One region of the Buttiauxella cochleicola genome, then DNA from elsewhere that is predicted to be linked to it. Evidence: predicted binding sites of a transcription regulator. Region 1 holds the regulator's gene; the other holds the start of a gene.

What was found. The regulator LexA, encoded in region 1, represses DNA repair genes until DNA is damaged. The targets are predictions, from matches to a motif close to TNCTGTATGTACATACAGNA.
Region 2: sbmC (DNA gyrase inhibitor SbmC) is a predicted target of LexA. The motif match lies at 7,657-7,676, and genes of this name have one in related genera.

What each region holds. Positions count from the first base shown of each region.
Region 1 is NZ_JAJSOU010000009.1:31,638-48,253, reverse strand. Features, by position in the region: gene dnaB (replicative DNA helicase) at 1-452, opposite strand, end outside; gene LVQ79_RS13500 (quinone oxidoreductase) at 531-1,514, shown strand; gene dusA (tRNA dihydrouridine(20/20a) synthase DusA) at 1,728-2,726, opposite strand; gene LVQ79_RS13490 (conjugal transfer protein TraF) at 2,821-4,128, opposite strand; gene LVQ79_RS13485 (cupin domain-containing protein) at 4,300-4,803, opposite strand; gene zur (zinc uptake transcriptional repressor Zur) at 4,909-5,424, shown strand; gene LVQ79_RS13475 (CsbD family protein) at 5,512-5,721, opposite strand; gene dinF (MATE family efflux transporter DinF) at 5,879-7,210, opposite strand; gene lexA (transcriptional repressor LexA) at 7,285-7,893, opposite strand; gene LVQ79_RS13460 (diacylglycerol kinase) at 8,002-8,370, opposite strand; gene plsB (glycerol-3-phosphate 1-O-acyltransferase PlsB) at 8,497-10,926, shown strand; gene ubiA (4-hydroxybenzoate octaprenyltransferase) at 11,099-11,971, opposite strand; gene ubiC (chorismate lyase) at 11,971-12,480, opposite strand; gene malM (maltose operon protein MalM) at 12,780-13,733, opposite strand; gene LVQ79_RS13435 (maltoporin) at 13,881-15,197, opposite strand; gene malK (maltose/maltodextrin ABC transporter ATP-binding protein MalK) at 15,243-16,352, opposite strand.
Region 2 is NZ_JAJSOU010000008.1:155,834-172,449, reverse strand. Features, by position in the region: gene cbiD (cobalt-precorrin-5B (C(1))-methyltransferase CbiD) at 1-882, opposite strand, end outside; gene LVQ79_RS12985 (cobalt-precorrin-8 methylmutase) at 879-1,511, opposite strand; gene cbiB (adenosylcobinamide-phosphate synthase CbiB) at 1,521-2,480, opposite strand; gene LVQ79_RS12975 (cobyrinic acid a,c-diamide synthase CobB) at 2,477-3,859, opposite strand; cobalamin riboswitch at 4,088-4,267, opposite strand; gene LVQ79_RS12970 (GHMP family kinase ATP-binding protein) at 4,494-5,354, shown strand; gene LVQ79_RS12965 (DUF496 family protein) at 5,488-5,808, opposite strand; gene LVQ79_RS12960 (FUSC family protein) at 6,015-7,073, opposite strand; gene sbmC (DNA gyrase inhibitor SbmC) at 7,162-7,632, opposite strand; gene dacD (serine-type D-Ala-D-Ala carboxypeptidase DacD) at 7,837-9,003, opposite strand; gene sbcB (exodeoxyribonuclease I) at 9,269-10,696, shown strand; gene LVQ79_RS12940 (APC family permease) at 10,743-12,107, opposite strand; gene yoeI (membrane protein YoeI) at 12,097-12,159, opposite strand; gene gabT (4-aminobutyrate--2-oxoglutarate transaminase) at 12,313-13,611, opposite strand; gene LVQ79_RS12930 (LysR substrate-binding domain-containing protein) at 13,751-14,665, opposite strand; gene LVQ79_RS12925 (SDR family oxidoreductase) at 14,704-15,531, opposite strand; His leader region at 15,764-15,886, shown strand; gene hisG (ATP phosphoribosyltransferase) at 15,922-16,616, shown strand, end outside.

The DNA of each region.
Region 1 (16,616 bases):
CTGGTTCGCCCTTGAGGGTCGTAACCGGCATCGGCGATTTCATTCGCCACAGAAATCATTTCACGCACTACGGCACGTTCGCGCACGATATCAGCATAGGCACTAATGTTCGCAGCACTTGGCGTATTTTTTGATAATTCGGCCAGATAGGCGAAACCACCGACACTTTCCAGGTTGCCCTGAAGTTCCAGAGATTCAGAAAGCGTGATCAGGTCGATTGGCTTGCTCATTTCGAGCAAACGCTGCATTTCGGTGAAGATCATGCGGTGTGGACGGCTGAAAAAATCGTTAGCCACGACGCGCTCGGAAACGTTATCCCAGCGTTCGTTGTCCAGCATTAAACCGCCCAACACCGACTGCTCCGCTTCCAGAGAATGTGGCGGCATTTTCAGCCCTTCCATCTGACGATCGCGGGGTTCTTTCGGTTTGTTGAAGGGTTTATTTCCTGCCATAGTGAGGGCGTTACCAAAATCAGATAAGAGAGACGAGAGTTTACTCTATCTCCCTCCGAGGAAACAGAAGGAGTTCTCATGGCAACACGCATTGAATTTAGTCAGCACGGCGGACCAGAAGTCTTAAAAGTTGTTAAATTCACCCCAACCGCACCCGCAGAAAACGAAGTCCAGGTTGAGAACAAAGCGATTGGTATCAACTACATCGACACCTATATTCGCAGCGGTTTATACCCACCTCCGATGCTACCAAGCGGCCTCGGCACTGAAGCTGCGGGCGTAGTCAGTAAAATTGGCAGCGCGGTAACACATATTAAAGTTGGCGATCGTGTGGTCTATGCACAGTCAGGACTTGGCGCTTACAGCAGTGTTCATAACGTACCGGCAGATAAAGTAGCAAAACTCCCGGACGCTATCTCTTTCGAACAAGCTGCTGCTTCCTTCCTTAAAGGGCTGACGGTCTATTATCTGCTGCGTAAAACCTACGATATTAAAGCCAACGAAGTTTTCTTGTTCCATGCCGCAGCCGGCGGCGTGGGGCTGATTGCCTGCCAGTGGGCAAAAGCGCTGGGTGCCAAATTAATTGGCACTGTCGGTTCTGCGCAAAAAGCAGAAAGCGCCAAAAAAGCCGGAGCCTGGCAAACCATTAACTATCGCGAAGAGAATCTTGTCGAACGCGTGAAAGAGATAACCGGCGGCAAGAAAGTGGCGGTGGTTTATGACTCGGTCGGGAAAGATACTTGGGAATCGTCGCTCGATTGCCTGCAACGGCAAGGTTTGATGGTGAGTTTTGGGAACTCTTCCGGCCCGGTGACGGGCGTGAATCTGGGGATCCTGAACCAGAAAGGCTCGCTGTATGTTACGCGTCCGTCACTAAATGGTTACGTCACCACGCGTGAAGAGCTGGAAGAAGCGTGCAACGAGCTGTTCTCGTTGATTGCCAGCGGCGTGATAAAAGTGGATGTGGCGGATAGCCAGAAGTTTGCCCTGAGCGATGCTGCACTGGCTCATGCAACACTTGAGAGCCGCAGCACGCAAGGTTCTAGTTTGCTGATTCCATAAAAGAATTTGGGCCTCCCGAGGGAAGCCCATTCTTTTTTGTTCGCTCTGTATGTAGGGTACAGCGCGATGAATTCGTTTTTTTGCAACCCGGTAATAATGTCAGGTTTGGTAAATAATTGATATCCCACAGCCCGCGAACTTAGCCAGAAAGATGCGAGGTTGTGATCAACTCCGCAATACCTGAGCAATTCACACGGTTATTGCTGCTAAAATTTAGCGCTTATCCGCAACCAACGACAAAGCATGTTCCACAACGTCGATTCCTGCACCGGCTTTATGGGCATTTTCACTCAGATAACGACGCCATTGGCGCGCACCCGGAATACCCTGGAAAAGTCCCAACATATGGCGAGTGACATGGCCTAAATAAGTGCCGTTTGCCAGTTCACGCTCAATGTACGGATACATGGCACGAACCGCTGCAACGGTGTCGATTTCCGGCGAATCAATACCAAAAATCTCCCGGTCAACCGCCGTCAGCAGGCCAGGGTTTTGATAGGCTTCGCGCCCCACCATTACGCCGTCCATATGTTCCAGATGCGTTTTAGCTTCTTCCAGCGTTTTAATTCCACCGTTAATCGCCATCGTCAGATGCGGGAAATCACGCTTTAACTGATAAACACGCGGGTAATCCAGCGGTGGAATTTCACGGTTTTCTTTCGGGCTTAAACCAGAAAGCCAGGCTTTACGGGCGTGGATGATAAACATCTCGCATTCACCCTTCCCGGCTACCGTGCCAATAAAATCGCAGAGAAATTCGTAGCTATCCTGGTCGTCAATGCCGATACGCGTTTTGACAGTAACCGGAATAGAAACCACATCACGCATCGCTTTAATACAATCGGCAACGCGCTGCGCGTCCGCCATTAAACACGCGCCAAACATGCCATTTTGCACACGATCTGACGGGCAACCCACGTTCAGGTTAATTTCATCGTAGCCGCGCTCTTGCGCCAGTTTCGCGCAAATAGCCAATGCAGCCGGATCGCTACCGCCTAATTGCAGCGCGATAGGATGCTCGTCTTCGCTGTACGCCAGATAGTCCCCTTTGCCATGAATAATTGCACCGGTTGTCACCATTTCGGTGTACAGCAGTGTCTGGCTAGATAACTGACGCAAAAAATAACGGCAGTGGCGATCGGTCCAGTCAAGCATCGGCGCAATAGAGAAACGATGTGGCTGGAAAGGAGTCTGGCTGATTTGTGAGGACATAGGCACTGGCGTTTACGGGCTACGGTTAAAAAAGGGTCGCTACTATAGCATAAAGCAGCGTCGGGACACCCGCTCGTCCCGACTGCTATTTTTATCAGAAGGTAACGCTAAGCTGCGCTCCGGCCCCCCATGTCTGGTCTTCGCCGTATAGCCCCATTAAATCAACATGAACACGATTAAATGGCGCAAAACCAACACCGCCGGTAAAGACGTTGCTGTCGTTTGATTTGACGTCGGCACGATAACCCGCACGCACGGCAAGCCATGGCAGCGGCGTAATTTCTGCACCGACGCCAACGTACTGCGAGTCTTCTTCGCTTTTGAAGCCTTTGGTTTCGGTGAGATCACCATCGGCGCTAAGGGTGATGAGATCGTTATGCCAGGCTACACCAGCCGTCACCAATGGACGAATCTGGTACGTGTCTTTGTAGTTAGTTGTCTCACCGGTTCTGCCATTGGTGATCAGAATATCTTTGGTATCAATGTCACGCGAAATCAGGTTCTGACCGCTCAGACCAACCGTCCAGTTTTCGCCGAAATCGGCCGCCAGGCCCGCATCCACATTGAAACCGGTATCATCATTGCGATAGCGGCTGCTATTCCAGTCACTGCTATCGTAGTTATAAATCGAGGTGGTGTAGTTATAGAGCCAGGTTTTTTGCAACTTCGGTGTGACGCCAAAAGAAACCGGCACTCCACCGAGATCAAACTCCTTCGCAAGCGCCACGCCATAGTCAGAGACAATAGCCGCACGGCCAGAAGCAGTAGAATTCAGATTGCTGGTGATAACATCGGAGCCATTAATAGCGGCATCAAACGCAACGCCCCCGGCCACTGCCCGAGAACCGGCGATGCTATTGAGATAATCGATATCTTGCTGATCGATGGAAGAACTAACATGCGCACGCGCATAGGCTTTTGCGACAAAAGCCACTGAAAGCACGTCGTTTGGAATACTGACTGCGATACTGGCACCCGCCTTCGCGTTTGCCGTTTTTCCTTTCAGATCATTCAGCTCACCAGCCAGATCGCCCGCAGCACTCTGAAACTGGCTGAGCGAACCATTTGGATTTAAAAGGATATCCTGCAGGGTGAGATCGTCGATAACGTTTTTGTATTGATCAACCTTATCGCTAATGTCATCAATCTGATCCTGCAGATTATCTTTATCCGTAATTTGCGCACTCACAGACGGTAGAATAACCGTCACTGTGTCGTCCTGCTTAGCCTTAGCCAGCAACGCGGGGTTCGTAAGCACCCCACTTCCGTAGCTCGCGGAAGCGACACCAGTACCACCCATTGCATCACTTCGTGCTTCAGACCATGTGCCCGCCGCATAAGCGTGATTTGCCATAAATAAAGATGCGGCGCTAAACGCCGCCAAAGTTTTCATTTTTTTCATTCACCACACGTCCGTCTGTTGATCAGATGTAATAACTGCCCCTGCCAGTTATGACTGAACAGAGGCGGACTATTGCTGTGAATAAAAGGCTGAAAAGTGGGCTGTTTCGCCCATCGGAATCCCGTTTCTATCCTTCAGGATTATGAGTTCAAAATTTCCATGCAAACTTATTTATAGTTTACCGTTCGGTTTTCGTGAAGGCTGACCGTCATGTGGGCCGAAAAATTGGGGGGGATGATCAATCCATCGATCCTGTCGCTGTGCGGCATAGCCTGGGTTTAGCGGGTAATAAATTCGATTCTCAGCTTTATTTGCCTCCCCCACAATTAGCAGTCGGACTTCATGCTCTGTGTTGTTGATAAAGGTATGGCAGGTACCTGTTCCAGCGGGGAAACCAACGCTATCGCCAGGTTCAAGTGGGTAAAGGTGCCCATTAATCCACACTTGTGGATGCCCTTCGAGCACATAAGCAAACTCTTCTTCGCTGCTTTCAGCATGAGGATAAGATGTGCGGCGACCTGGTAGCAGGCGCTCATGATGAATTCCCAGGCGATTAAGACCCAGCTTGCGGGCCAGTGGCGCGCCAATAGAAAACCGCTCTGCGCTGTCTGGATAAGTCGAATCATCGTCACCTTCTATTTCCTTCCAGTGGCGAATGCAATCAGGTTTATTCATAACAAACTCCGGGATAGTCATCTCAAAAGGTTGTGGCTAAGCGCACCACTCGGCGTTTTTTGCGCGTTGTGATAAAGTGTAGGGCTAATCTACAGGGGAATACTGATGGACATCACGACTTCACAAAACGTGTTAGCGCAGGCTGAAAAACTATGCGAGCAGCGTAATGTGCGCCTGACACCACAACGTCTTGAAGTATTGCGTTTGCTGACTCAGCAAGCAGGCGCTATCAGTGCTTATGATTTGCTGGATTTATTGCGTGCCAGCGAACCGCAAGCTAAACCCCCGACAGTGTATCGTGCGCTCGATTTTCTGCTCGAACAAGGTTTTGTACACCGTGTAGAGTCCACCAACAGCTATGTGTTGTGCAATCTTATCGATCAGCCAACTCACTCATCTGCGATGTTTATTTGTGATCGATGTGGTGCGGTGAAGGAGCGTAGTGCGGAAGGTGTGGAAGATATCATGCACCAACTGGCGGCCCAGTTAGGGTTTGCTCTGCATCATAACGTTATTGAGGCGCATGGTTTATGCAGCGCGTGTGCAGAAGTTGAAGCTTGTAGCCACCCGGATGCTTGCGGGCATGACCACTCCATTCAGAGTAAAAAGAAGTCACGTTAGATTGGTTGGATTTGAGTTGAATGGAACGGTACATCCATGTACCTGGGCAGGGTAGCCTTGAGAACTAACACATCTAAGGGAAACTAATTACCAACGGTATTTGTTGCGAGTTTCCCAATCAACGACTTCTTCCTCTGCCTTATCCTTTTCGTACCCATAACGCTCTTGAATTTTACCGACAAGCTGATCGCGTTTGCCTTCGATGACAGTCATATCATCGTCAGTCAGTTTGCCCCATTTCTCTTTTACTGTGCCTTTAAACTGTTTCCAGTTACCGCCGATTTCGTCTTTATTCATAATAATATCCTCATCGTTCGGGGAAGAACTGCTAAAAAATTACCAACGTCCAATGTGCTGCCATTTGGCCAACACCACTCTATCTGCTGGACGTGATAATAATTGTAGTCAAGGATATGGTGGTACGGAGAAAACTAAGAATCTTTAACCATACGGCTTAACTTTGTACGTTGTTAAACCAGCTATTTTGCTGCCAGTGACGACGCCAAATCCAACCTAACGCCAGCCCCCGCAGAGCAAGGAATACCGCCACAGAAAGCCATAACCCGTGGTTGCCTAAATACGGAACCGTGAAGAGCGTTAGCCCGAAACCAACAGCGGCAACCGCCATGCTATTACGCATCTCAGCTCCCCTTGTCGCGCCAATAAACATCCCATCCAGCAAGTAGCACCAGACACCGACTACGGGTAATACAATCTGCCAGTGGAGATAGCGATCGGCCTGTAGCTGTAATTGGGGAATGGACGTCAGAAGAGAAACAATTTGCTCGCCAAATAGGGCATACACCACGGCAAACATGAGCGCGACTAAACCCGCCTGGCGACAGGCAGCACCCCAAACCTCGAGTAGTTGGCCGCGATTCTTTGCGCCATAAGCTTGCCCGGAATGGGCTTCAACGGCATAGGCAAAACCATCAAGCGCATAAGCGGTAAACGTCAGAAGCGTCATTAATACCGCATTGACGGCGACAATTTCGCTACCTAAGCGCGCACCAAAGATGGTCACTGATGCAAAGCACACTTGCAGTAATAACGAGCGCAACATGATGTCCCGATTGAGCGCCAGTAAGCGCCGAACATTGCCACGCCAGGACTGCTTAATCATCTCAAAGCTGATACCACGCATGCCCATAACCTTCTTCACCATCAGCAATCCGATGAAAAATGTCGCGTATTCAGCAGTGACAGTCGCAAGTGCCGCCCCTTGAACATCAAGGTGCAACCCCATAACCAGCCACACATCCAGTACGATATTCAGAACATTGCCGACTACCAGCAAGATAACCGGAGCTCGTGCGTATTGAACCCCTAACAACCATCCTAGTAGAACCAGGTTGGCAAGCGAGGCTGGCGCACTTAGCCAGCGGATTTCAAGAAAGCGTTGTGCTTGTACGAGCACATCCTGATTGCCACCAACAATTTGTAAAGCGAGTGAAATGAGGGGATCGCGCAGTAAGACAATTGCCACCCCTGCCCCAAGTGCCAGCAATAGTGGTTGCACCAGTGCACGAGCTAACGCTGAGGGATTATTGGCGCCAAAAGCCTGAGCAGTTAAGCCTGTGGTACTCATTCGTAAAAACAGCAGCAACATAAACAGGAAGCTGGTTGCTGTCGCACCAATGGCAACACCGCCCAAGTAAACAGGACTATCCAGATGACCAATCACAGCCGTATCGACAAGGCCAAGCAGCGGAACAGTAATGTTGGAGAAAATCATGGGTAAAGCGAGGCGCCAGAGCGCACGATCCGCTGTGGAGAATAATTGCATGACCTCTCCTGAAGGAGATCAAAGAGAATTAAGGCAGTGATGCGCATTCTAAATGCGCATCACCTAAAGAGATTTTACAGCCAGTCGCCGTTGCGAATAACCCCAACAGCCAGCCCTTCAATTGAGAAGTTATGCTCGCGCAGGTCTACCACGATCGGTTCAAACTCACTGTTTTCTGGCAGCAGATGAACTGTATTGCCCTGTTGTTTTAAGCGCTTAACGGTAACTTCATCATCGATACGCGCGACAACAACCTGGCCATTACGCACATCCTGAGTTTTATGAACCGCAAGCAGGTCGCCATCCATAATGCCGATGTCTTTCATTGACATACCGCTGACGCGCAGCAAGAAGTCGGCATTTGGTTTGAACAGTGAAGGATCAACCTGGTAATGGCCTTCGATATGTTGCTGTGCCAGGAGTGGCTCACCTGCAGCAACACGCCCAACCAGTGGAATACCAGTCACTTCTTCCACCAACAGGCGGATACCACGGGATGCACCAGAAACAATTTCAAGCACACCTTTACGGGCAAGTGCTTTTAAATGCTCTTCAGCGGCGTTCGGAGAACGGAACCCCAGACGTTGAGCAATCTCGGCACGAGTCGGTGGCATGCCGGTCTGGCTGATATGATCCCGAATAAGATCAAACACCTCTTGCTGCCTGGTAGTTAACGCTTTCATTCCGCCCCCTGGGTGTTTATACAGTTATGCTGTGAGTATATACAGTCAAAGGTCAATTTGGAACCACAAATTAAGCAAAAAACCAGGCACTTAACTATTCTGGAAAGATCACCGCAAATGCGACCAAAGCAGCGTGACCCAGGTAATTACTGCGAGGATAATTGAAATTAATACAGCGGCCGAGCCCATATCTTTGGCGCGTCCTGAAAGCTCGTGATAATCAGTGCCAACACGGTCGACAAGTGCCTCAATAGCGCTATTGAGGATCTCGACAATCATGACCAGCACGACTGAGCCGATAAGTAGAATGCGGGTAATGGGATCGACATCTAACCAACATGCGATGGCAATGGCGATAACAGCAGAAACGCCTTCCTGGCGGAAAGCTGCTTCGTTGATCCAGGCTGCTTTGAGCCCTTTCCATGAGTAGCCTGCGGCTTTGATGATACGGGTAAGTCCAGTGGTACTGCTCGCCATTTTAGGAAACCTTTTCAAATTATTTGCATCAATGCTTGTCAAAATTATAACGCCACAGAAATCTGGGTGAGATTCTGATATTCTTGCGGCGAATTTGCATCATTAACCTGAGGCTTTACATCGTTTATGTCAGGCTGGCCAAGAATCTACTACAAATTACTTAATTTACCATTAGGCGTTCTGGTAAAGAGCAAGTCCATTCCGGCAGATCCACAGGCCGAACTGGGCTTAGATCCCACACGCCCAATAATGTACGTTCTGCCTTATAACTCAAAGGCGGACTTATTAACCCTGCGCGCGCAATGCCTCGCGCACAACTTGCCCGACCCTCTCGAGCCGTTAGAGATCGACGGTGCGGTATTGCCGCGCTATGTCTTTATCCATGGCGGCCCGCGTGTGTTCACTTATTACACGCCAAAAGAAGAGTCGATCAAGCTGTTCCATGATTATCTCGACTTGCACCGCAGCAATCCAAATCTGGATGTGCAGATGGTGCCGGTATCGGTGATGTTTGGCCGCTCTCCGGGTCGCGAAAAAGGCGAAGTTAACCCGCCACTGAAGATGCTTAACGGCATTCAGAAATTCTTCGCAGTCTCCTGGCTTGGGCGCGACAGCTTTGTGCGGTTCTCTGCACCTGTTTCGCTGCGCCAGATGGCAACCGATCACGGTACAGACAAAAAAATCGCCCAAAAACTGGCACGCGTGGCGCGTATGCACTTTGCTCGCCAGCGCTTAGCGACTGTTGGCCCGCGTCTGCCGGTACGTCAGGATCTGTTCAATAAGCTTTTGGCTTCAAAAGCTATTGCCCGTGCAGTAGAAGATGAAGCGCGCAGCAAGAAAATCTCCCATGAAAAAGCGCAGCAAAATGCTGTTGCCTTGATGGAAGAGATTGCGGCGAACTTCTCTTATGAAGCCGTTCGTTTGACCGACCGCGTATTAGGTCTGACGTGGAACCGTTTGTACCAGGGCATTAACGTTCACAATGCTGAACGCGTTCGCCAACTGGCTCATGACGGCCATGAGATTGTCTATGTGCCCTGCCACCGCAGCCACATGGACTACATGCTTCTGTCTTACGTGCTCTATCACCAGGGGCTGGTTCCTCCGCACATTGCAGCGGGTATCAACCTGAATTTCTGGCCAGCCGGCCCGATTTTCCGCCGCCTGGGCGCGTTCTTTATTCGCCGTACCTTTAAGGGCAGCAAACTCTACTCCACCGTGTTCCGTGAATATCTTGGCGAGCTGTTCAGCCGTGGCTATTCCGTTGAATACTTTGTGGAAGGTGGCCGTTCTCGTACCGGCCGTTTGCTAGACCCGAAAACCGGCACGCTGTCGATGACCATTCAGGCCATGCTGCGCGGCGGTACACGTCCAATTACATTGGTGCCGATTTACATTGGCTACGAGCATGTAATGGAAGTGGGGACTTACGCGAAAGAACTGCGCGGTGCGACTAAAGAAAAAGAAAGCTTCATGCAGATGGTACGTGGGCTGAGCAAGCTGCGTAACCTCGGCCAGGGCTATGTTAACTTCGGCGAACCAATGCCGTTGATGACATTCCTCAACCAGCGAGTGCCTGAGTGGCGTGATTCAATCGACCCGATTGAGGCCATCCGCCCGGCATGGTTAACGCCAACGGTTAATGAAATTGCTGCCGAACTGATGGTGCGTATTAACAATGCAGGCGCGGCAAACGCCATGAACCTGTGCTGTACCGCGCTCCTGGCATCGCGCCAGCGTTCACTGACGCGCGAACAACTGACCGAACAGCTCAACTGTTACCTGAGCCTGTTGCGTAATGTGCCGTATTCACCGGACGCTACCGCACCAGACCAGCCAGCAGAAGCGCTTATCGAACACGCGCTGCAGATGAATAAGTTTGAAGTAGAGAAAGATACGATTGGTGACATCATCATTCTGCCGCGTGAGCAGGCAGTGCTGATGACTTACTACCGTAACAACATCCTGCATATGCTGGTGTTACCTTCTCTGCTGGCTGCAATTATCACGCAGCATCGCCACATTTCCCGCAGCGAGCTTCTGCGTCAGGTTGAGCTGCTCTACCCGATGCTGAAGTCTGAGTTGTTCCTGCGTTGGGAAAAAGCTGAACTTGCCAGTGAAATGGATGCGCTGCTTAATGAACTGGTTCGTCAGGATCTGATTACCCTTACGGGTGAAGAAGTGGTGATTAACCCGGCACGCTCACGCACTATGCAGCTTCTGGCGGCAGGTGTTCGTGAAACGCTGCAACGTTACGCGATTACTTTCTGGCTGCTGAGTGCAAATCCATCGATTAACCGTGGGACGCTGGAGCGCGAAAGCCGCACCGTTGCCCAACGTTTGTCGGTGTTGCATGGCATTAATGCACCGGAGTTCTTCGATAAAGCTGTATTCACCTCGCTGGTATTAACCTTGCGTGATGAAGGCTATATCAGCGACACCGGAGATGCAGAACCCGCCGAAACGATGAAGGTCTACCAGATGCTGGCAGAGCTGATCATGCCGGATGTGCGTTTGACGATTGAAAGTGCGACGTCGCAGGCTGCGACCGAGTAAAAAATCTGGCGGATAAACGAAGTGTCATCCGCCATTTAGTTTCTTATACCCGAGCTACTTCGAGATGCAGGTAGGCGGCAATCGAACGAATCCCGATGAGCTTACTCAAGTAAGTGATTCGGGTGAATGAGAGCAGCCAACAACCCTGCAACTTGAAGGGCGATGGGTATAATTAGAAGTGTAGGTAACTCAACACCAACCCTATAAACAGCACCAGGCCAACATAGTTATTGTTGAGGAAAGCTTTAAAACACGCATCACGGTCACGATTCGCCGTCAGCCGTTGCTGATGGACAAAGAGCATCCCCGCCAGCGCAATAGACCAGTAGAACGCCCCACCTAATCCGTTTAACCAGCCAATCACCGCCAACAACACCATCACTGTAAACTGCAAAATACCGATAATCAGATTGTCATAACGGCCAAATAAGATGGCTGTGGATTTAATGCCGATTTTCAGATCGTCATCGCGGTCAACCATTGCGTACTGCGTGTCATAAGCCACAGCCCAGCAAATATTGGTTAAAAACATCAGCCAACAGCTAAGTGGAACAGACTCGCTCACTGCGGCAAATGCCATCGGGATTGACCAGCCAAATGCAGCCCCTAGCACCACTTGCGGCAAATGAGTGTAGCGCTTCATAAACGGGTAAACCCAGGCAAGCGCTAACCCCGCCACCGATAATAAAATCGTCATGGTATTAAGCGTCAGTACCAGTAAAAACGAAAGCACTACCAGTACCGCAAATAAGATACGCGCTTCTTTCTCGCTTACAGCCCCGCTCGGCAATGGCCTGTGCGCCGTGCGTTTCACGTGACCATCAAATTTGCGGTCAGCGTAGTCATTTACCACGCAACCCGCAGCGCGCATCATCCAGACTCCGGCTATAAACACGCATAAAATGGTTAGCGGAGGCACTCCCGGTGTCGCAAGCCACAGCGCCCATAGGGTGGGCCATAACAACAAAAGCGAGCCAATTGGCTTATCAAGTCGCATCAGACGTTGATACGCCTGCCATTTACCCTGTTTCAGACTCCACTCCATTATTTTTCCTCTCGATACAACGGAGAAGCAGGAAGGAATAACTCGGTTAGCACCAGCGGCTTTCCAGCTAATCTCAGGCGGGAACGACGCCCCCACTGCTCCGAACTGCGGCCAATCTCAATAAAATCCCGTGTCAGGGAAGATGAACTAAACAGGTAGCGTCCAAGCGGCGTGGTTCCGAGCCTTTGTAAAGCAAGCTCTGGTCCTTCAAGGGTTGATTCAGGGACCACTGTACGCCCCAAAAGCCAGGGCACATCGTCACCGCAAAGCACAACTTCGCGCAACCAATAACGGCTGGACTCAGGCAACATATTAGCTTCAGGAAGAACGACATGCGATTCGAAAAAACCTTCACGCACAATGCGGGCAGTAACCCTGGAACAATACTGCTCAAAGCGTTTGGTCATTGAGTCTTCAAGCAACAGCCAGTCAAGGAGTGATGCACTCAACCCTTCTGGAATCGCAGCTTCAAAACGTAAGGCGCGCAATGGCGAAAGCGCGTCAGACATGGGAATTTCTCCGAAACAAAACCGAAAATCATTGTAACGCAGAATAGGTATAGCGGGGCAGGGAAAAGCTCACAAGCGTTTAACAATGCCGGGAACAATGCCGGGGAACAATGCTAACCCTTCTAAATCATTCGAGTTGAATCAAGGCGGCAAAAGAGAAAATCCCTCTGAGCTTACTAAAGTAAGTGATGAGGGTTTTTGAGCGCAGCCAACGCAGAGTCAGCTTGAAGGATGACGAAGGAAAAAAGGTGCGCCCGGAGGCGCACCAAACTTCAAACATCAGCACTGCGGGGAAACCATCACCCCTTGCCTTTTACACTGCTGATAAAGGTTTTACGGGCGCTAGTCGATCCCAGGCGTTCAGCTTCATCCAGCAGTTTCAAGGCTTTATCAACATCGCCTTTCGCTACTGCATCTTTGATAGCCTGGTTGAAGTAGCTCTCTGTATCGCTAAGCACGGGTTCTTTTTTCGCGGCAGGAGCCGGAGCGGCTACAGGCGCAGTAGCTGTTGCTGCAACAGGTGCGGCATAAGCGGTAGCAGGCGCTGCGGTGTTACCCACAGTCACAGGGTCTGGACCAGATGAACCAAAGAGTGGCCCCACTAAAATGCTTGAACCAGAAGAGGTTTTTACCCGCAATTTCAGCGTTCCCGTCGTGCCATGGCTCGCAATTGGGTCTGGAATATCTGGGATCGCGTTGCCATTGCCCTTGGCATAGGCTTTGGCCGGATCAATCATCTTCGTGGTTTGTTGTGCATCTTTACTGGTGGTGAAGACCAATAAATAGAGTTTTTGCTGCCCCAATGCTGGCGTTAATTTAAACGTCCCTTCCAGGCGGTTATCAGACATCACGCCTGGTTCCTGGTAGGCAAAGAAACTGCTTGGGAAGTATGCAGCCGGGCGCAGGTTTTGATCCAAAACCAGTACGTTTGGCGCGAAGACCGTATCTTTTTCAACGACGCTGGTAAGGGTAATAGTCAGTTCACCAATACCCGCCGGAACGCTGTAAGCCGCTACCGGACCAATAATGTCAGCGACACCCAGAGACTGTCCGCCAGTCGCAAGGTTTGTGGTATGCAGTTTGTTTTGGGTAACCGGCGTCCAGACAAGATTTTGTAATGCAGATTCAGGAATTGACGGCGCGGCAGAAACATCCTGCGGAACGATATTGATATCTGCCAGACTGATTCCGGGAACGCTGGCGAGCAACCCTGCAGAAAGGCAGAGTGCGAGGAGACTTTTTTTCATTTTCATTTTTATAGACCTCGAATGGGAAATCGGTGGAAAGTTGGCCAGGCAATAGCGCTTTCCATCGAAACAAGCATTGGCATAGAGGGTAATCATGATGGGGAGTTCAGTGGCGAACTCCCCATCATTTCTTCACTTCAGGTTAATGCTGTATTACCACCAGATTTCCATCTGGGCACCGAAGGTGAATTCGTCGTCATCGCCACGGCTGGTAGAGAAGTTGCCGTTACCGGTAGAGTCAGAGATAGCAAAGCGAGTGTTGTCGCCGTTGGCATCTTTCGCGTAACCCCATTTCTCATCCCATTTGGCGTAAGTTGCGAACAGACGCAGTGCCGGACGTGACCAGATGCTGTCGCCTGCCTGCCATTGTTGTGCCAGGGTGATTTTGTACTGACCGTTACGGTCGCCAGTTTCCTGGGATTTCACGTTGTCGTAGCCAACTTCCAGCAAGGTACTCATGATTGGCGTCCATTTGTACATTGGGCGCACACCTACGGTGTACCATTCAGTACCCTGGTTATCATCCATATCCAGGTTCTGGTACATCGCAACGTACATCAGGTCCCATTGGTCAGCCAGAGTGATCGCGCCGTGGTCGAGAACACGAATCATGCTGCCGTCGTTGTTTACGCTACCGCCCTGCGCCTGGCCTTTGCCCTGCGAAGTCATAGAGTCAGTTGCATACTGCACAACGAATTTGTTGAAGCCTTTCATCATACTTTGCGTATGTTCAAGGGTCCCCATCCAACCATCTTTCGACGCACCTGGTTGCAGGTAGTAGTCGTCAGGAATGTTGGTGTGACCGTAGTCAACACCCAGTTCCAGTGTGCCGCCAGGGTTAGTTTCAATACCAGCCCAACGCACGTCAAATACGTCGTTTGGAACTTTGTTGTTGTAAGTACGTTCGCCGGTTACCGGGTCGCGATCGCCGAACGCTGAAGAACCGCCTGACTCAGAAGAACGAGTTGCTGCGAAGGAAAGTTTACCTGCACCTACGTCAATGTTTTCCAGACCTGCACCAGGACCAGAAATATCCCAGTAGTAGAAGTCGATCATGTGAACGTCGTGACGTTGGTAGAAACGCTTACCAGCCCACATGTTTGCGCCAGGCAACGAGTCGATCAGGTTTTTACCCTGCACGTTGAATTCGCGAATCGCCGGGGTGTTGGTGTCTTCCCAGTCATTCAACTGCGGAGAGTTATAGGCAATGTTGGAGTCGAAATAGAAGCTCTTATCGCCTTCTTTCCAGACTTCCTGACCTAATTTAATTTCCGCGTACGTTTCGCACTCGTTACCCAGACGATATTTAGACTGAGCACCAGTTGCCTGGAAACATTCTTGCGGGCCGCCGCTACCGGTCCAGCCGATACCAGAACGGGCATAACCGTGGAAATCCACAGCCAGAGCCTGAACAGACATAACGCCTGCTGCTACGGCGACTGCCAGTGGGAGTTTGCGCAGAGTAATCATCGTTCTATCTCCTGAGATCATTGCTTTTCTTTTTTATGGGAATGCTTAAACACCTGGCTCTTGATGCAACCGACGACATGCGGTGCCATCTTCTCGGAACAGATGGCAACGCTCTGGCGGCAAGCCAATAGCGAATGTGGCACCCTCTTTTACCAACACCACGTCATTCTGGCGGTACACCAGGTTCTGACGGATGGCGGGGATTTGGATATGAATCTGAGTTTCATGACCAAGCTGTTCAACAACCTGTACTTCGCCTTCGAGAGTGACGTCAGCGATGTCGCTTGGCAGTAGGTGTTCCGGGCGAATACCAAGGGACATGTTGGCACCGACCTGAACTTCTTTGCTTTCCACCGGCAGCCAGACTTGCTGGCGGTTCGGTAATTCAACCTGCACCTGATCAATGGCAGTAGCGGTGACTTTTACTGGCAGGAAGTTCATTTTTGGCGAGCCAATAAAACCCGCAACAAAACGATCCGCCGGGTAGTGATATAGCTCGAGTGGTTTACCCACCTGCGCGACGCGGCCTGCGTCCAGCACCACAATTTTGTCGGCAAGCGTCATCGCTTCAACCTGGTCGTGGGTGACGTAAATCATGGTGCGACCAAGGCGCTTATGCAGTCGGGAAATCTCAATACGCATCTGCACACGCAGTGCCGCATCAAGGTTTGAAAGAGGTTCATCAAGCAGGAATACACGCGGTTCAGCCACCAGCGTACGGCCAATAGCTACGCGCTGACGCTGTCCACCAGAAAGTGCTTTCGGGCGACGTTCTAATAAATGTCCCAGTTGTAAAGTTTCTGAAACCTGGGTGACACGCTGATTGATATCGCTTTTCTTGGCACCAGCAAGCTTCAGGCCGAAGGACATGTTTTCAGCAACGGAGAGATGGGGATAAAGAGCATAAGACTGGAATACCATGCCGACGCCACGCTCAGCGGGAGGGATGTCGTTCATGCGAGTATCACCAATGAATAAATCACCGCTGGTGATCGTTTCCAGACCCGCAATCATGCGTAACAGTGTGGATTTACCGCAGCCTGACGGTCCAACAAAAACCACGAACTCACCTTCTTGAATGTCGAGGTTGATATCTTTCGATACCACCACATCACCCCAGGCTTTCGTTACGTTCCGTAGCTGTACGCTTGCCATGTACTTCTCCCTTCATTCCGTCACTCTGCTAAACGGCAGGTGATTCAAGATGTGTCGGACTATGAATGATCTATACATTTCGTGAATCCTCCACCCTGCTGTTTTTAATGGGGGAGGAGGCGGGAGGATGAGAAGCGAGTTTCTGCAACCGGTTACAGCAGGCGCGACAGTTTTTCGTGATCGTGGTTTCAAATTTCTGGGTGGTTTTGTGTGCTCTGGTACACATAACTGTCAGTTATGGAATGCAGATCACAGATACCAGGG
Region 2 (16,616 bases), on a different contig from region 1:
TAATGCCAGGTGTGCGACCAACGTCTCCATGCGCCCGTCGGCAATGTGGCTGTGGGTGTGGAAAATCCCGGCGGCGACTTTCACCAACTTGCCAGGGTGGCCAATCAACACGATGTGACGGTACTCAAGGCGCACCGCTTCCTGAATCATGTAGCCGACGAAATTGCTCATCGTCACCACACATTCACTGTCCAAATCGAGTTGCTCGCGGACAAAACGTTCACCGTGGTTGCCCGGCACCAGAATGACTTTATCCAGCCCGGCGGCGCGTTTCATTTCCAGCTCGAGTGCCAGTGAACGCTTCCAGCTTTCTTCGGACATCGGCATCACAATACCGGTGGTACCGATTATCGAAATCCCGCCCAAAATCCCGAGGCGATGGTTGTAGGTTTTCTTTGCTCGCTCCTCACCTTCTGGAGCAAAAATTTCAATTTCGGCGCCACGTTCCGCGCCGATAACTTCACGCACCGCCGCTTCAATGGTCTGGCGCGGCGTGCGGTTAATGGCCGATTCGCCAATGGGCAAACCGATGCCTTTGCGTGTGACTTTGCCGACCCCGGTACCGCCGCGCAGGGTGATCGCACCGCTGTCATTAAGCTGTACGCGAGCGAAAATCAGCATGCCGTGAGTGGCGTCGACGTCATCGCCGCCGTCTTTACGGATTGCCGCCGTCGCCTGCTGACCTTCGATAATTGGCATTTCAACGTTGAGATGCAGTGTGACGCCTGAAGGGGTGACGATAGAAACCTGGTCGATCACGTGCTGGCGCAATACCATCAGAGCCGCGACTTTAGCCGCAGCAGTGGCGCATGAACCGGTGGTGTAGCCTTTGCGGTATGCCTTGCCTTTATGCCAGACGCAATCGGCGGTTTGCTCGCTCACTGAGCCTCCCGCAAGCGGTAAAGCAGCGCATTCACAATAGCTGCGGCGACGTTACTGCCGCCTTTGCGCCCACGCGCAGCAATGGCCGGTAAGCCGCTTTCAACCAGCGCTTCTTTAGACTCTTCAGCCCCGACAAATCCGACGGGCACGCCGATAACGGCTGAAGGTTTGGCTCCTAACTCTAACAAGCGGAACAGCGCGGTTGGCGCATTCCCAAAGACAAAGACCTTCTCGCCATCTTCCTCTAAAGCCAGATCCACCGCCGCCATAGAACGAGTCACGCCCTGCTCTTTGGCATGAGCCACCACGCGCGGGTCGCTAATAAAGCAGCGGCAGCTACAACCAAACTCCGCCAGCAGGGTCTTGTTAATACCCGAAAGTGCCATGGTGGTATCGGTGTACAACGTGCAACCACGCAACAAACTGGCGGTCAGTTTTTCGATGACATCAGGTGAAAACCACAAAATATCCAGCCACTCAAAATCGGCGGTAGTGTGGATAACCCGCTTGATCATCGCTTCCTGAATAGCATCGTTAAAACGATATTCCGGGCGCTCGGCGGCAATGATTTCGCTAATGATTTCAAAACTGTGCTGCTCAATAAGCTGGGGTTGTTGCAGGTAGTTCATCAGGTGTCCTTAAGCTATGCCAGGTGCAAGTACGCGCAATGCGGCAAACAGCAGCAAAGCAAACAGCGAAGCCAACATCATGAGTTGCATGGTGCGAGTTATATCGTCAAGGGCAATGCCGCGCTGCTCATCCCCCATCCACGGTTTTTCTACCCGCTCGCCAAAATAGGTGTTCGGCCCGCCCAGTCGGATACCTAGCGCGCCGGCAACGGTAGCCTCAGGCCAGGCACAATTCGGACTGCTGTGTTGATAGCGGTCACGCCAGCCGATAAGCAGCGCCTGGCGAGGGTTGGCTCGCAAGAAAAAGGCCGCGAGGGTAAGCAGCAACCAGCTTAATCTTGCGGGAATGAAATTAGCGAGGTCATCAAGCCGGGCGCTGACATAACCAATGGCGCGATATTTTTCGGTTTTATAACCGACCATGGAGTCGAGGGTATTGATAGCTTTGTAGGCCAGGGCAAGTGGTGCACCGCCAATCATCAGGAAGAACAGTGGAGCAATCACACCATCGACACTATTTTCTGCCACCGTTTCGACCACCGCACGGGTGATTTGCGGGCGCTCGAGTTGCGAAGTATCACGCCCGACTATCCAGGATAATTTCTCGCGACTCTCTTCTAGCGTGCCATCTTTGAGTGCGCGATAAACCTCGAGTGCCGCATCACTCAAGCAACGGGCGGCAAGCACGGTATAAATCATCCACACCTCAACCAGCCAGCCGAGCCACACAGATACCTGATTTGCGAGGTGCAATACTCCCCAACTCACGCCCCAGGTCGAACCCACCACAACCAGCCATAACACGCCGCCGCCGATTTTCAGCGCACGGTCGCTTTTGCAGCACCGGCGTATCTGGCGCTGCGTAAAGCTGATGAGATTGCCAATCCAGCGCACCGGATGTGGCCAGTGATGCGGGTCACCGAGCCAATAATCCAGTAACCACGCGACAGCCCACGCAAGAAGTGTCATAGGTGATTCCTCGCAAGTGCTAACCAGCGATTGAGTAACGAGGGACGTTGGGCGAAATGAACATGCAGGTAACTTGCAAAGGTCGCATGATGCTGAATACCGCCCTGCCAGCGCGAAATAGCTACACCATCACGCCATTTGCAACAATCGAGAGCGGCAGGTAATGAGCCGCTAAAATCGGAGTAGTGAAACTCATGGCCGCGCAGGGTTTCGCCTTTTTTGGCAAGTAACGTGTCGTGTAATGCCGTGGCTTCGCAGTAGCCAAAACGCGTCAGCCGTTTGCCCATCTGACTGTGACCAGGCAATACGCCACACATGGCATGGGTTTCCTCATTCCCGTCAGTCAGAGATTCCCCCAGATACATCAACCCGCCACATTCGGCGTACAGCGGAATTCGCTGCTGATGTGCCTTTTGCAGGGATTCACGCATTTTGATATTGGCGGCAAGTTTCTCGCCGTGTACTTCTGGATAGCCACCGCCGAGCCAAATCATTTGGCAATCAGGGAGTTTAGTGTCATGCAAGGGGCTAAAACGCTGGATTTTTACCCCTGCCTGCTCGAGTAATTCGAGGTTGTCCGGGTAATAAAAGTTGAAGGCTTCATCTTCGGCAAGTGCAAGAGTAAGCCCATCAGCCAGTGCCGCATCAGGTATAACCGGCGCTTCACCTTGTGGCAGCGAGTTCAGGCGAGATAAATTTAACAGGAGGTCAATGTTGACGGTTTCTTCGAGCTGTTGCGCCAGCTGCTGCCAGCGTTCATCTTGCGGCGCATTTTCTTGGGCAGGAACGAGTCCGAGATGTCGTGCAGGCAAAGCCACATCGGCCATGACAGGCACGCGGCCAAGCACCGGAATACCACAATAACGGGTGATGGCATCGGCAAGTAATTGATAATGGCTATCGCTGTTGACGCGATTAAGAATAACGCCCGCGATATTCAATGTTGGGTCAAATCGCTGAAAGCCCATTACCGTTGCAGCAATAGAAGTGGAGACAGCTTTACCGTCCACCAGCAAAATCACCGGGCAACCGAGCTGTTTTGCCATTGCAGCACTGCTGCAATAGTCCGGGTCAGTTCCGTAACCATCGTACAGCCCCATCACGCCTTCGATAACGGCGACATCAGCGTGCTGCATTTGTTTTGCAAACAGACCATTAAGCGTTGGCGTGGGCAGCATAAACGCATCGAGATTGCGTGAGGCAATGCCAGACACGGCACTGTGCCAGCCGCTGTCGAGGTAATCGGGACCGATTTTGAAAGGTTGAACGCGCAGGCCGCGCAGCATGAGGGCACGGAGCAGCCCGAGCGTGACAGTGGTTTTGCCACAGCCGCTGCTGGTTCCTGCAATGACGAATGCGTGTTTCGCTGCCCCTGCCATAATTGCCTTTTTACTTACTTCGGCAAAATGCGGATGTCAGCACGTGCGCGCACCTTGCGGCTGCACGCATCTGATGACAACTGGCTTCCCACCGAAGGAGTTGTTTAAAATATTACCCGGAATAATTCGTGGAGCAGGAAGGCGGCAATCGAGCAAATCCCGATGAGCTTACTGTAGTAAGTGATTCGGGTTTGTGAGTGCAGCCAACGCACCTGCAACTTGAAGTATGACGGGTACGGCTGACAAGTCGGTCTTCTGGCTTAGCGTCACTCTCGCCCGCCCTTCCCAATCAAAGATCAGTGGTTACGCGGGTTCGTCGGCATCACAGCAGCGGGGGCTGCGGGGGATTGTCACCCCCTTCCCAGCCATGTTTGACACATGGCATAAACGAGTCAGTTGTATCGATTTTAATTACCGTTTTACTGCATGACATTTTTTAATCATCATGCATATAAATTTGTAAAAGCGGTTCTAGTGTAAAAGCTAATAGATATTGATTGTTGCGCTATAACAATTTTTACTGATTTTTATTAATGCTTAGCTCTTAATCGTTGTAATGTGCCGCTGTGCTATCTTCCCGCGCCTGCGGTGAAAAACAGAATGAATCCCAACATGAAAGAGAGTTGCCAATACTATGGCTGAAGCACGCTGCCCGGCATCCTGCGGCGAGTTAATTCAGGGCTGGATAGATGGCGGGGAAAAACTGGTGTCCTGCCCGATAGACTGGTTTAGCACCGTTGAAGTCAGTGAAGGCAAGAGGCTCTCCGGCGAGCGGCCCCGAATGCGCCAGATGCTGGAGTGCGTCGTCGCGTACTTTGGCTATTCCACTGCGCTAGCAAACAGCCTGAGCATTAATCTGGAATCAACGGTTCCGGTCGGGAAAGGTCTTGCCAGTAGCACTGCGGATATTGCCGCCACAGCAGTTGCTACCGCGCGTCATTTAGGTGAAATGCTGGATGAGTCCGCGCTTGCCACTTTATGCGTGCAACTAGAACCAACGGACAGCACGATTTTCCGCAAGCCAACCCTTTTTGACCATATCCAGGCACAAGTACAAATTAGCTGCCAGCCCACGCCAATGCTGGAAATTCTGCTGCTTGAAAGCAATACCACGCTTTTGACGGAGGATTATCATCGTTACGAACGAGAATCAGTGTTAATCCATAACGCGGGCTTACTGGATAACGCCTGGCAGACGCTACAACGCAGTTGCCGACAACAAGATGCCCGGTTGTTAGGTGAAGCCACTACAATGAGTGCCAAAGCCTGCCAGCAACTGTTAGTAAAACCCATGTTTTCCCAACTATTAGCCCTGGTCGAAGAGACAGATTTGTACGGGTTAAATGTGGCGCATAGCGGCAGTGTGGTGGGATTGATGCTTGATACCAGTAAGCATGATGTTGAGAAGATGCTCTGGCTGATAAAGCATTTAGAGATTGATAGACATTATCCGCAGCAGCATCTGGTAAAGATGATAGAGGGCGGAGTGCGCTGAGTTGTTGCGAAAAAAAACCGCCGATTCGGCGGTTTTCACAATTAACACTATTTACCCTAAATAATTCGAGTTGCATTAAAGCGGTAAGTGAACGCAGCTAACACACAGGCAGCTCGAAGTATGACGGGTAAATTTAGTCGGGTTTGATTTCACCCATCACTTTCAGTTTTTTGGAAATTTCACGACGCTCTTTAGACAGTTCAGCATTCTTGATGATGTAATCATCAACACGGTCTTCGTAGTCGGTTTTCATGCTGGCAATGATGCCTTGAATAGCTTCAATGCTCATACCTGGCTTAATATAGTCACTCAGGTTATCAAGCAGCAGAACACGTTTTGAGTTATCACGGATCTTTTTCTGAACGTCCTGAATCTCACGCTGCAGTTTGTTTTTACGACGGAACAGACGTACAAACTCAAGCACGTCCTGGAAAGAAGGTTTAGTTGGTTCCATTTTTATACCCCTGCTAATTTCATACTCGGATTCGTTAAGACAACCGCCATAAGATTACCTTAATGGTAGCGGCGGCCGCTGACAATTCTTTTATCCCCGTCTGTTCCGGGCTCTATAACCAAACAGTACAGGCGATTAGTCTCTTTCGCTATCTTAACCTCAATTGGTGCTGAATCGAAACCAGCAATTCGCTCCGCACCCCGCAATTATTTACGTAACGCGCGGCAGATCAACTGCGAGAGTAATTCCAGTTGACGAGCAAGCTCCAGACTCAACCAGACATAACCGTGAATTGGGGTTTCCTGAAGTTTCCCATTTCCACCTTCCTGCATAAGCTGGCGCAACTCGCTGACGATCTCAGTCAGCTTTTCATTATTCGCAGAAATCGGTGATGGGTTGCCGTCATGCAATGCATGAGCAATCGCAGCAAGTGTGCGTTGCGTCATCTGCTGAGTATCACGCAGAGTATGAGCATTGATCATCAGGAAATGACTCTCTCGGGAAGCCCAGTAAGCGTTGATTTGCAGCTCAAGCGTGCACACCATATTACGGCTGACAGTTTGTATCGCTTCGAAAATAGATTTCTGGATGTGGGTTTCTTTGCTGCTCGGCCCAATCAGCGCGCGCATTTTCACTACATCGGTCAACACCTGATGCAGGTGTTTTTCCAGACGCGGGCGCTCCAGCAAGTTCGGCGAAAAACCTGCGTTATAAACCCGGCCAAAGGCGGTGACGAAATTCGCCATTTGAATGCGCCAGTGGATAAACGCGCGCTGCGGATAAATACTGGTAAATAGCATTGCGAGTAATGATCCGAAGATAACATCACCACTACGCCACATCGCAATTTCCATATCCCCAGCCGGAGCACCCACCACGACCGCAAGGGTAATACCAATCAGCAGAGCCTGATACGGGCGTTTCCCCAGCGCCAGGTAACCGCAAATAAACATAGCAAAAGCGCACCAAACCAGCATCAGCGGCAGAGAAAACAGCTCCAACCTTAGTGCAATAAGCCCCATGGTTGCGCCACAAATGGTACCGCCAATACGTTCAAAGGCGCGAGGTACTACATTTCCCCAGAAGGATATTGGCCCCATCACCACCACTAAAGTGATTAATGGCCACGTGCCCTCCGGAACTTTCAGAAGATGTACGATGAGAAAGGTAAGAACAAATGCCAGCGCGATACGAACGCCGTGCACAATTCGGTAGTTGCGATAAACACGCAGTTCAAACGGGCTTAGTGATTTGTCGGGGCGCACACCCGGCTCTCCTGAAACAAAAGCGTGATTGTACCTGTTTTTTTAGTGTGGGCATCACAAAGTTAGGGGGCTTGAGCCCCCTTCGCCTTTAGACTTGATCTGCTACCGGGATATACATATCAACTTCCCACACTCCACTCTCAGAGCCATCATTCAGGTAGTGCTCAAAGCAAGGTTTGCCGGTTAACTGGTAACGGTTATCAGCAAGGAGACTATCAAAGAAGATATTCCATGGTTTTGCAAAATCGCCGTCGTCGACTTTTGCACGCGCGACCGCATATTGCCCTGCTTCAATGCGTGTAGTGATGACACCTTCACTGTTTTCAGGCACGGTAAAATCTTCCGCAACGGATACAACCGTATCGCAACGGAGCTTTTCTGCAGGCACGACATCTGGGTTATCGTAGTAAACCGCCAGCCACTCTTCACCGACGACTTTATGCGATTTAACCCATAGAGAAAGTTGCTCAAATCCTTGTTGAACCGTTTTTTCCCACGGCCCTACCATATGAAAACCCGCTACTTTTCGCTCATGAACTTGTTGTACGTTAAATTCCATATGACCTCCTGACCCGATTAAAAGTACTGTATATAAATACACCACTCTATTGCAGGGAAGCAATCCTTTGGCAGGGTGATGTGGTTACTTTGCGAGCAAGATCGCTTTTCGCCAATAGATCGTAGTACAGACGAGAAGCGCAGGTTAGAACTAAATGCGAAAAAAAGGCCAACATAAAGTCAGCCTGTTGAAATTTTTAAGCAACTACAGCTTGTGGCTCAGATAATCACTAAATCGCGACCATGCACTGCCCTTTTTAACATCTGTTAGCGTTACCAGCGGCCAGTGTGCAATCAACTTGTCGCGGTCAAACAGTTCAATTTCACCAACATGTTGGTTAGCGGCGACAGGCGCTTCCATCTCCGGGTTATCAAGGACATATTTGGCTTTAATGTTTGGAACTTCTGATTTTGGCAGCGCCAGATAGACATCCTGATTGGTGCCGACTTCAACTTTCTTTTGGTCGCCATACCAGACTGTTTCGGTGCCAATTTTTTTGCCTTTATGCAGCACCTGCACAGTATCAAAATTATCCTGACCCCAATGCAGCAGTTTACGCGCCTGATCCTCGCGGCCTTTCGAGCTTTCCGCACCCATGACAACGGCAATTAAGCGGCGCTCGCCATCAACACTTGAAGCGATAAGATTAAAGCCTGCACTGGCAGTGTGCCCGGTTTTCAAACCATCCACATTCAGCCCCTTATCCCACAATAGGCCATTGCGGTTCTGCTGCGTGATGCCATTCCACGTGAGGCTACGCTCGCTATACATATGATAAAAATCAGGCTCGCCGTGAATAATGGCGCGAGAAAGTACCGCAAGATCGTATGCCGAGCTATGCTGGCCAGGCGCATCGAGGCCGTGAACCGTTTCGAAATGGGTATCGCGCAGATGTAACTGCTGCACGTATTTGTTCATCAGGGCCACAAATTGTGGCTGCCCGCCAGCGACGTAATCGGCTAACGCGACACAAGCGTCGTTCCCGGAATCAATAATCAGCCCGCGGCTCAAGTCATGAACCGTTAATCTGTCACCTGCTTTCAAAAACATCAGCGACGAACCGTCAAAAACCGGATTCCCTTTCGCCCAGGCATCTTTACCTACGGTGACCATATCGTTTGCCGAGATACGCCCGCTATCAATGGCGCGATCCACCACATAGCCGGTCATCAGTTTGGTCAGACTCGCCGGGTTGCGTCGCACATGTTCATTTTGCGCTGTCAGTATTTGCCCGGTGGTGTAATCCATCAACACCCACGATCCCGCCTGGATCTGTGGAGGTGGTGGTGCATTAACAAAGGTATCGTCGGCAAAAGCGGAGTGAGCAACAAAAGAAAGCAATGAACAGGCAGCAAATAGACGGATCTTCAACGATATACCCTCGGAAACAATAAATTCAGCCGCTTCTTTTACTGGAGTTTGCGATAATTTTCGCGATTAAATTGCAAAAAGTTATGAATAATCAAATTTGCATACGGGCGTTGAATGCTTTTCACGGTGGTGCAGGAGGCTTATTAATGGTTTACCATGCACTTATGCAACACCTGATAATCAAGATGGAAACATGGAGAGGGTTTTAGTGGTATTTCAGTTTAATAACAGCAAGTTAAACAACACTCAAGGGCGGAAATAAGCCGTGGAAAATTCAACGCAACAACCGACCTTCCTCTTTCATGATTATGAAACTTTCGGCAAGAGTCCATCTCTTGACCGACCAGCGCAATTTGCAGCGATTCGTACTGATGACCAATTCAATGTTATCGGTGATCCTGAAGTTTTCTATTGCAAACCCGCTGATGACTACCTTCCACAGCCAGAAGCTGTGATGATTACCGGTATTACCCCACAACACGCACTGGCTCAGGGCGTGAATGAAGCAGATTTTGCCAAACGTATTCACAATATCTTTACCGTGCCGAAAACCTGCGTGGTCGGCTACAACAACGTGCGCTTCGACGATGAAGTAACGCGCAATATTTTCTACCGTAACTTTTACGACCCATACGGCTGGAGCTGGCAGAACGATAATTCGCGCTGGGATTTGCTCGATGTGATGCGCGCCTGCTATGCCCTGCGCCCGGAAGGGATTGTCTGGCCGGAAAACGACGAGGGGCTGCCGAGTTTCCGCCTCGAGCATTTGACCAAAGCCAACGGTATTGAACATGCGAACGCGCACGATGCGATGTCTGATGTATACGCCACTATCGCGATGGCGCAATTAGTTAAGACTCGCCAGCCACGGCTGTTTGAGTACCTTTACAGCCATCGTTCCAAACACAAACTCACCACATTGATTGATATCCCGCAGATGAAACCACTGGTGCATGTTTCCGGGATGTTCGGCGCATGGCGTGGCAACACCAGTTGGATTGCACCGCTGGCCTGGCACCCGGATAACAAAAATGCGGTGATTATGGTCGATTTAGCAGGTGATATTTCGCCGCTGCTGGAACTGGACGCCGATACATTACGCGAACGTTTGTATACGCCGAAGGCCGCGCTTGGCGATGCGGCTGCGGTGCCAATTAAACTGGTGCATCTGAATAAATGCCCGGTGCTGGCGGTGGCTAATACGCTGCGCCCGGAAGATGCCGAACGTTTAGGAATCGATCGTAAGCGTTGCCTGGATAACCTGAAGTTACTGCGCGAACACCCTTTAGTACGTGAAAAAGCGGTGGCTATCTTTGCTGAATCCGAACCTTTTGTACCATCTGAAAATGTTGATGCGCAGCTTTATAACGGTTTCTTCAGTGATGCAGACCGTGCGGCGATGCGCATAGTGCTGCAAACCGATCCGCAAAATCTGCCTGCGCTGGATATCACTTTCGCCGATAAACGTATTGAAAAGCTGTTGTTTAACTATCGCGCGCGCAATTTCCCAGGAACACTGGATGAAGCAGAACAACAGCGTTGGTTAGAACACCGCCGCGATGTGTTATCTCAGGAAGCGTTGCAAGCCTACGCGCAAGAACTGGAGGCGCTGTATAACCTGCATGAAGGGGACAAGGAAAAGACGGCGTTGCTTAAGGAGCTGTTTGAGTACGCGCAGTTTTTGGTAGGGTAATAGATAGCAAAAAGGCCGCTTTCGCGGCCTTCTTCGTAGTTAGCTTTTACGCTAAATCTTCGTTGAATTGCGGAACCGGGTTACGGAAGCGGCGAGTTACGAAGGCCAGATAAGTCAGGCCAATGGCCGCCCAAATCAGACCCAGAATCATCGAGCTTTCTTCCAGGTTAATCCACAACGCACCGACTGTCAGCGCACCACAAATTGGTAGCACCAGATAGTTGATGTGATCTTTGATGGATTTATTGCGCCCTTCACGAATCCAGAACTGGGAAATCACTGACAGGTTAACGAAGGTAAACGCCACCAGCGCACCGAAGTTAATCAGCGCAGTTGCAGTCACCAGGTCAAACTTAACCGCAAACAGAGCAATGATACCGACCAGTACAACGTTGAGCGCCGGGGTACGCCATTTCGGGTGAATGTAGCCGAAGAAGCGCTCCGGGAACACGCCGTCACGGCCCATCACATACATCAGGCGAGAAACGCCCGCATGTGCCGCCATACCCGATGCCAGAACCGTCACGCAGGAGAAAATCAGGATGCCGAACTGGAAGGCTTTACCTGCCACGAAGAGCATGATTTCTGGCTGCGATGCATCCGGATCTTTAAAGCGCGAGATGTCCGGGAAATACAGTTGCAGGAAGTAAGACACCACAACGAAGATCACGCCGCCAATTAAAGCAGTCAGGAAAATCGCTTTTGGGATAACGCGGCCTGCATCTTTGGTCTCTTCAGATAGAGAACTAATACCGTCAAAACCAAGGAACGAGAAGCATAGGATGGTCGCACCGGTAATCATCGGCACCACATTCGCATGTTCTGACCAGAATGGACGTGTACTGGTTAACGTACCTGCACCTTCGCCATTTGCCACACCGTAAATAACCAGACCGGTGATCACCACCATCACGATCATTTGCAGCACAACAATAAAGCTGTTGAAGTTAGCCACGGTTTTGATGCCGCGCAGGTTGGAGATAGTCATAAAGCCAACCAGCAGCACCACGAAAATCCACGACGGGATAGATGGCACCAGAGCTTCAAAATAGATTTTTGCCAGCAGGATGTTGATCATCGGCATAAACAGATAATCAAGCAAGGCAGACCAACCCACCATAAAGCCAACCACCGGGTGGATTGCTTTTTGAGCGTAGGTATAGGCAGAACCCGCTGATGGGAAGCGGCGTACTAGCTTTCCATAACTTAACGCGGTGAACAAAATTGCCACAAGGGCAAACGCGTAAGCCGTAGCGACATGTCCGTCGGTAAGGCCAGATACAATCCCAAATGTATCGAACAAGGTCATAGGCTGCATATAAGCAAGGCCCATCATAACTACCGGAATGAGCGTAAGGCTCTTACGGAGTTCAACACGAGATTTTGCACCTGCGGTGACGTTAAGCGACATGGTCATTCCCCCAAACGGCGAATACCTGCGCAAAAGCAAAAAGCTGCCCCATCTGAATTTCCTCGGCGACACGACTGTCGTTTTTTAAAAGCTAGTATCTATCCGGTACGAAGCCCGGCCTCTTGGATTTTTGGCGTATGCCTGTTTGACTACTTGAACTTAATGCAAAAAAATAACCGACGCGTTTAACGTCGGTTTTTTGTTCTCATTTAGTGAGGCGCGTATTTTGCACTAATTCAAGGCAGGATGACAAGATATTGAGGCCTTCATTAACAATTTCTTTTTCAGCCGTTAACGGGACGAGAAAACGAATAACATTCGCTCTCACTCCGCATGACAGCAACACTAAACCTTTTCTGCCTGCTTCTTGCACAAGTACCTGTGTTAACTCTTTATTTGGGCGGTGGCTATCGCGCTCTTCCACCAACTCCATCGCGATCATGGCACCGTATCCGCGCACATCACCAATGCAGGTAAATTGCTCACTCATTTGCTGTAAACGATCAGTGATTAGCTCACCGATTTCCTGCGCCTTTTGATTGAGATTTTCTTGCTCAATGACATCAGTCACCGCCAGTGCCGCTGCAATCGCTACAGGCGAGCCGGCATAAGTACCACCCAAGCCGCCAGGCATCGCTTTATCGAACAGGGATTTTTTGCCGACGAGCGCTGAAAGTGGGAAGCCGCCTGCCAGGCTTTTTGCCATAGTGATGAGATCCGGCGCCACCTCACTATGTTCAATCGCAAACGTTTTACCCGTTCTGCAGAACCCACTTTGGATTTCATCTGCAATCAGAACGATGCCGTGCTTATCGCACAGCGCCCGCAGTTGTTTCATAAATGATGGTGACGCTGCATAGAAACCACCCTCACCTTGCACCGGCTCAATAATGATCGCGGCGACTTCATCCGGCGAAACATCAGCAGCAAAAATACCCGCCAATGACGCCAGTGCCTGAGTGTCACTCACGCCAAGGTAGGCCGCTGGATAAGGTGCGTGATAAATGCCTGCCGGGAACGGACCATAGCCCTTTTTATACGGCTGAACTTTGCCCGTTAAGGCCATGCCCAGTAAGGTCCGGCCATGGAAGGCGCCACGAAATGCGATGATGGCCGAACGCCCCGTCGCAATACGCGCCACTTTAATGGCATTTTCAACCGCTTCCGCGCCGGTAGTGAGAAACAGCGTCTGGCATGGTTCGCTTATTGGCACCAGTTTGTTCAACCGTTCGGCAAGCTCAATATAGTTGCCGTAAGGTGTGACCTGGAAACAAGGATGGGTAAATTTTTCAAGTTGTTGACGCACGGCGTCAATAACGGCCGGATGGTTATGCCCGGTATTTAGCACCGCAATACCAGAGGCAAAATCAATATAGCGTTTGCCTTCAACATCCCATAATTCGGCATTTTTCGCTTTTTCGATGTATACCGGCAGTGCATTGCCGACCCCATGAGGAACCGCCTGTTCACGCCGCGACTGCCATTGCTGATTGGTTTGCTTCATACAGACTCCTTGCGTGCAAAAAAACTCCGCAAAACAAAGCAGAGAAGAAAATTTAAACGCGAAGACATATTCAGAAGAAATAACGAGCCACTTTAAACAATAGATGTGAGCCTGGCGCTCTGCCACTCACCCAAAAGCATTATTTTTGCGTGGTTCCGTATACCAATGCGATTTCGGGACTATTGACGATTTGCTCTCGCCACCATTCACTGGCAAGCCCGGCAGTCTGCTCATTCCAGCCAATCCATACCGGTACAAAAGGTACATGGGATACAACCTGCTTTTCCACCAGCACGCCACTTTCGATAAAACGCTGCGCCATGTAACGGGGTACGTAACCACAGCCAATACCACTGATTTGCAGCTCGAGTTTGGTTTTGAAATCAAAAACGGTGATCGCATCTTGTTCTTCGAGTAAATGCATCGAACGTGACGGCTCAAGACGCGATGTGTCGCCAACTACAACGGCACGGCTGCGTTTGATAATCCGGCGAGTGAGTGGTTCTTCAGCTTCCGCAAGTGGGTGATGAGGTGCAACAACAAAGATACTTTCAAGTTGACCAAGGAGTGTAAAACCAAAACCGCTCAACGATGGTGGGTCGCTCATAGCGCCAACAATAATATCTGCCCGCCCTTCAGTGAGCGCTTCCCATGAACCGCCCAATACACCGTTGATGAATTTCAGCCGCGTCACGCTATAACTTTTGTAGAAAGCTTCAATAAGTGGAGTCAGCAACGAAAAGGGAAAAGAATCATCCACGCCAATCACCAGCTCGTTTTCCCATCCCTGATGAAGCTTGATAGCCTGCTGTTCCAGTTCGCGTACGGTATGCAGCACTTCGCGACCTTTTTCCAGCAGAAGCTGACCCGTTCGCGTAAAACGCGCACGGTGGCCGGATCGGTCGAGTATTTGAATGTTGAGATCGTTTTCGAGTTTTTGAACGGTGTAACTGAGTGCGGAAGGCGTTTTAAAGAGCTTTGTTGCCGCAGCAGCAAAGCTCCCTTCTTTATCGAGGGTATCGAGAATTATCAGCACATCCAGCAGTGGTTTCATACTCGTTCCTGGAGGTCACGAGCAACACCCCACAGTGGTTACTGCATGGGCATTACCAGCGGGTTTGGATATTGATATTCAAACCCAAGTTCGTTGCAAATACGGTTGCCATCCACCAGCTTACCGTGGCCATTTTGCGTTTCAGTTCGAAAAACGGGTGCGTCTAAATTCATCTGCCGTGCCATCAAAGAGTAGAACTCGGCGCGCGTTGGATGAGCTGGCGCACATAAATTATAGATGTGCCCGCCTTTCGGAGCCTGTAGCAACAGAGTAATTGCAGAAATAACATCCTCAAGGTGCACCAGATTCACCCCATGAGCACCGTTAGCCACATTAGTTTTCCCTGCCAGAAAACGACCAGGATGGCGTTCCGGCCCAACCAAACCCGCAAGACGCAAAATATCTACCGAGGTGCCAGGCAAATCATGCAACCAGGTTTCAAGCTCTTTCAGCACCAGCCCACTGGCGGTAACGGGCTCAAGCGGCGAGGTTTCTTTCACGCTGCCTTCTGTTTCTCCATACACCGACGTGGAACTGGTAAAAATGATACGCGGGATATTATGAGCCAGTGCGCTATCAACAATTTCTTGTACCGCTTGCAGGTAAAAATCGTCACCATCGCCAGTACGACGAGCGGGCAGCGTGATCACCAGCGCATCAGCATCCAGTAATGCATCAAGATCGTCGCTGTCACAAACCAGCTCAGGAGTCAGTTGCAACTGATAACCGTCAATCCCACACATTCGCGCCGCTTCAACGCCATCGAGGGTCGTTTTACTCCCTGTCACTTGCCAGCCCCGCGCTGATAAAGACAACGCCAGTGGCATTCCCAGCCACCCTAACCCGACAATCGCAACCTTTTTCATGCCTTCTCTCCTGGATTGCAGCATATCTCTCTGCTGTGCTTTTTAGCCCTTTATTAAGGCTACGCCACGTTACGACAACTGACAATCAATGGCACTAAACAGAATATTAATTGAGGGGGTAAAAAGCCCTTGCACAAGGCACTGAATATGGTTTACGTTAAAAGCACATCATGAATAAACATTCATACGAGAATTTTATGACACGCGTTCAAACTACTACCCACCATCATCACCATCATCACCATCATCCTGACTAGTCTTTCAGGCGATGTGTGCTGGGAGACAGAAAAATCTTCCAGTGGTGCATGAACGAGTCAATAAGCCCCCGGAAGATTTCTTCCGGGGGCTTTTTTTTGGACGTCAGACAAGAATTTATTAGAGGGATTACTCATGTTAGACAATAACCGTTTACGCATAGCTATTCAGAAATCAGGCCGTTTAAGCGATGACTCACGCGAATTGCTCGCACGCTGTGGCATAAAAATCAACCTGCATACCCAGCGCCTGATTGCGTTAGCTGAAAACATGCCGATCGACATTCTGCGCGTGCGTGATGACGATATCCCTGGCCTGATTATGGACGGTGTGGTTGATCTCGGCATCATCGGTGAGAATGTGCTGGAAGAAGAGTTACTGACGCGCCGCGCTCAGGGCGAAGACCCACGTTACTTTACCCTGCGCCGCCTGGATTTCGGCGGTTGCCGCTTTTCTCTGGCGATTTCCGTTGATGAGCCGTGGGACGGCCCGGCAAGCCTGAATAATAAGCGTATCGCGACCTCTTACCCTCACCTGTTGAAGCGCTACCTTGATGGCAAAGGTGTGCAGTTTAAATCTTGCCTGTTGAACGGTTCTGTTGAAGTGGCCCCGCGTGCGGGCCTGGCTGATGCAATCTGTGACCTGGTTTCTACTGGCGCAACACTCGAAGCTAATGGCCTGCGTGAAGTAGAAGTGATTTACCGCTCCAAAGCCTGCCTGATTCAACGCGACGGTGAAATGCCGGAAGCCAAACAGCAGTTAATCGACAAACTGATGACTCGCATCCAGGGTGTGATTCAGGCGCGTGAATCGAAATACATCATGCTGCA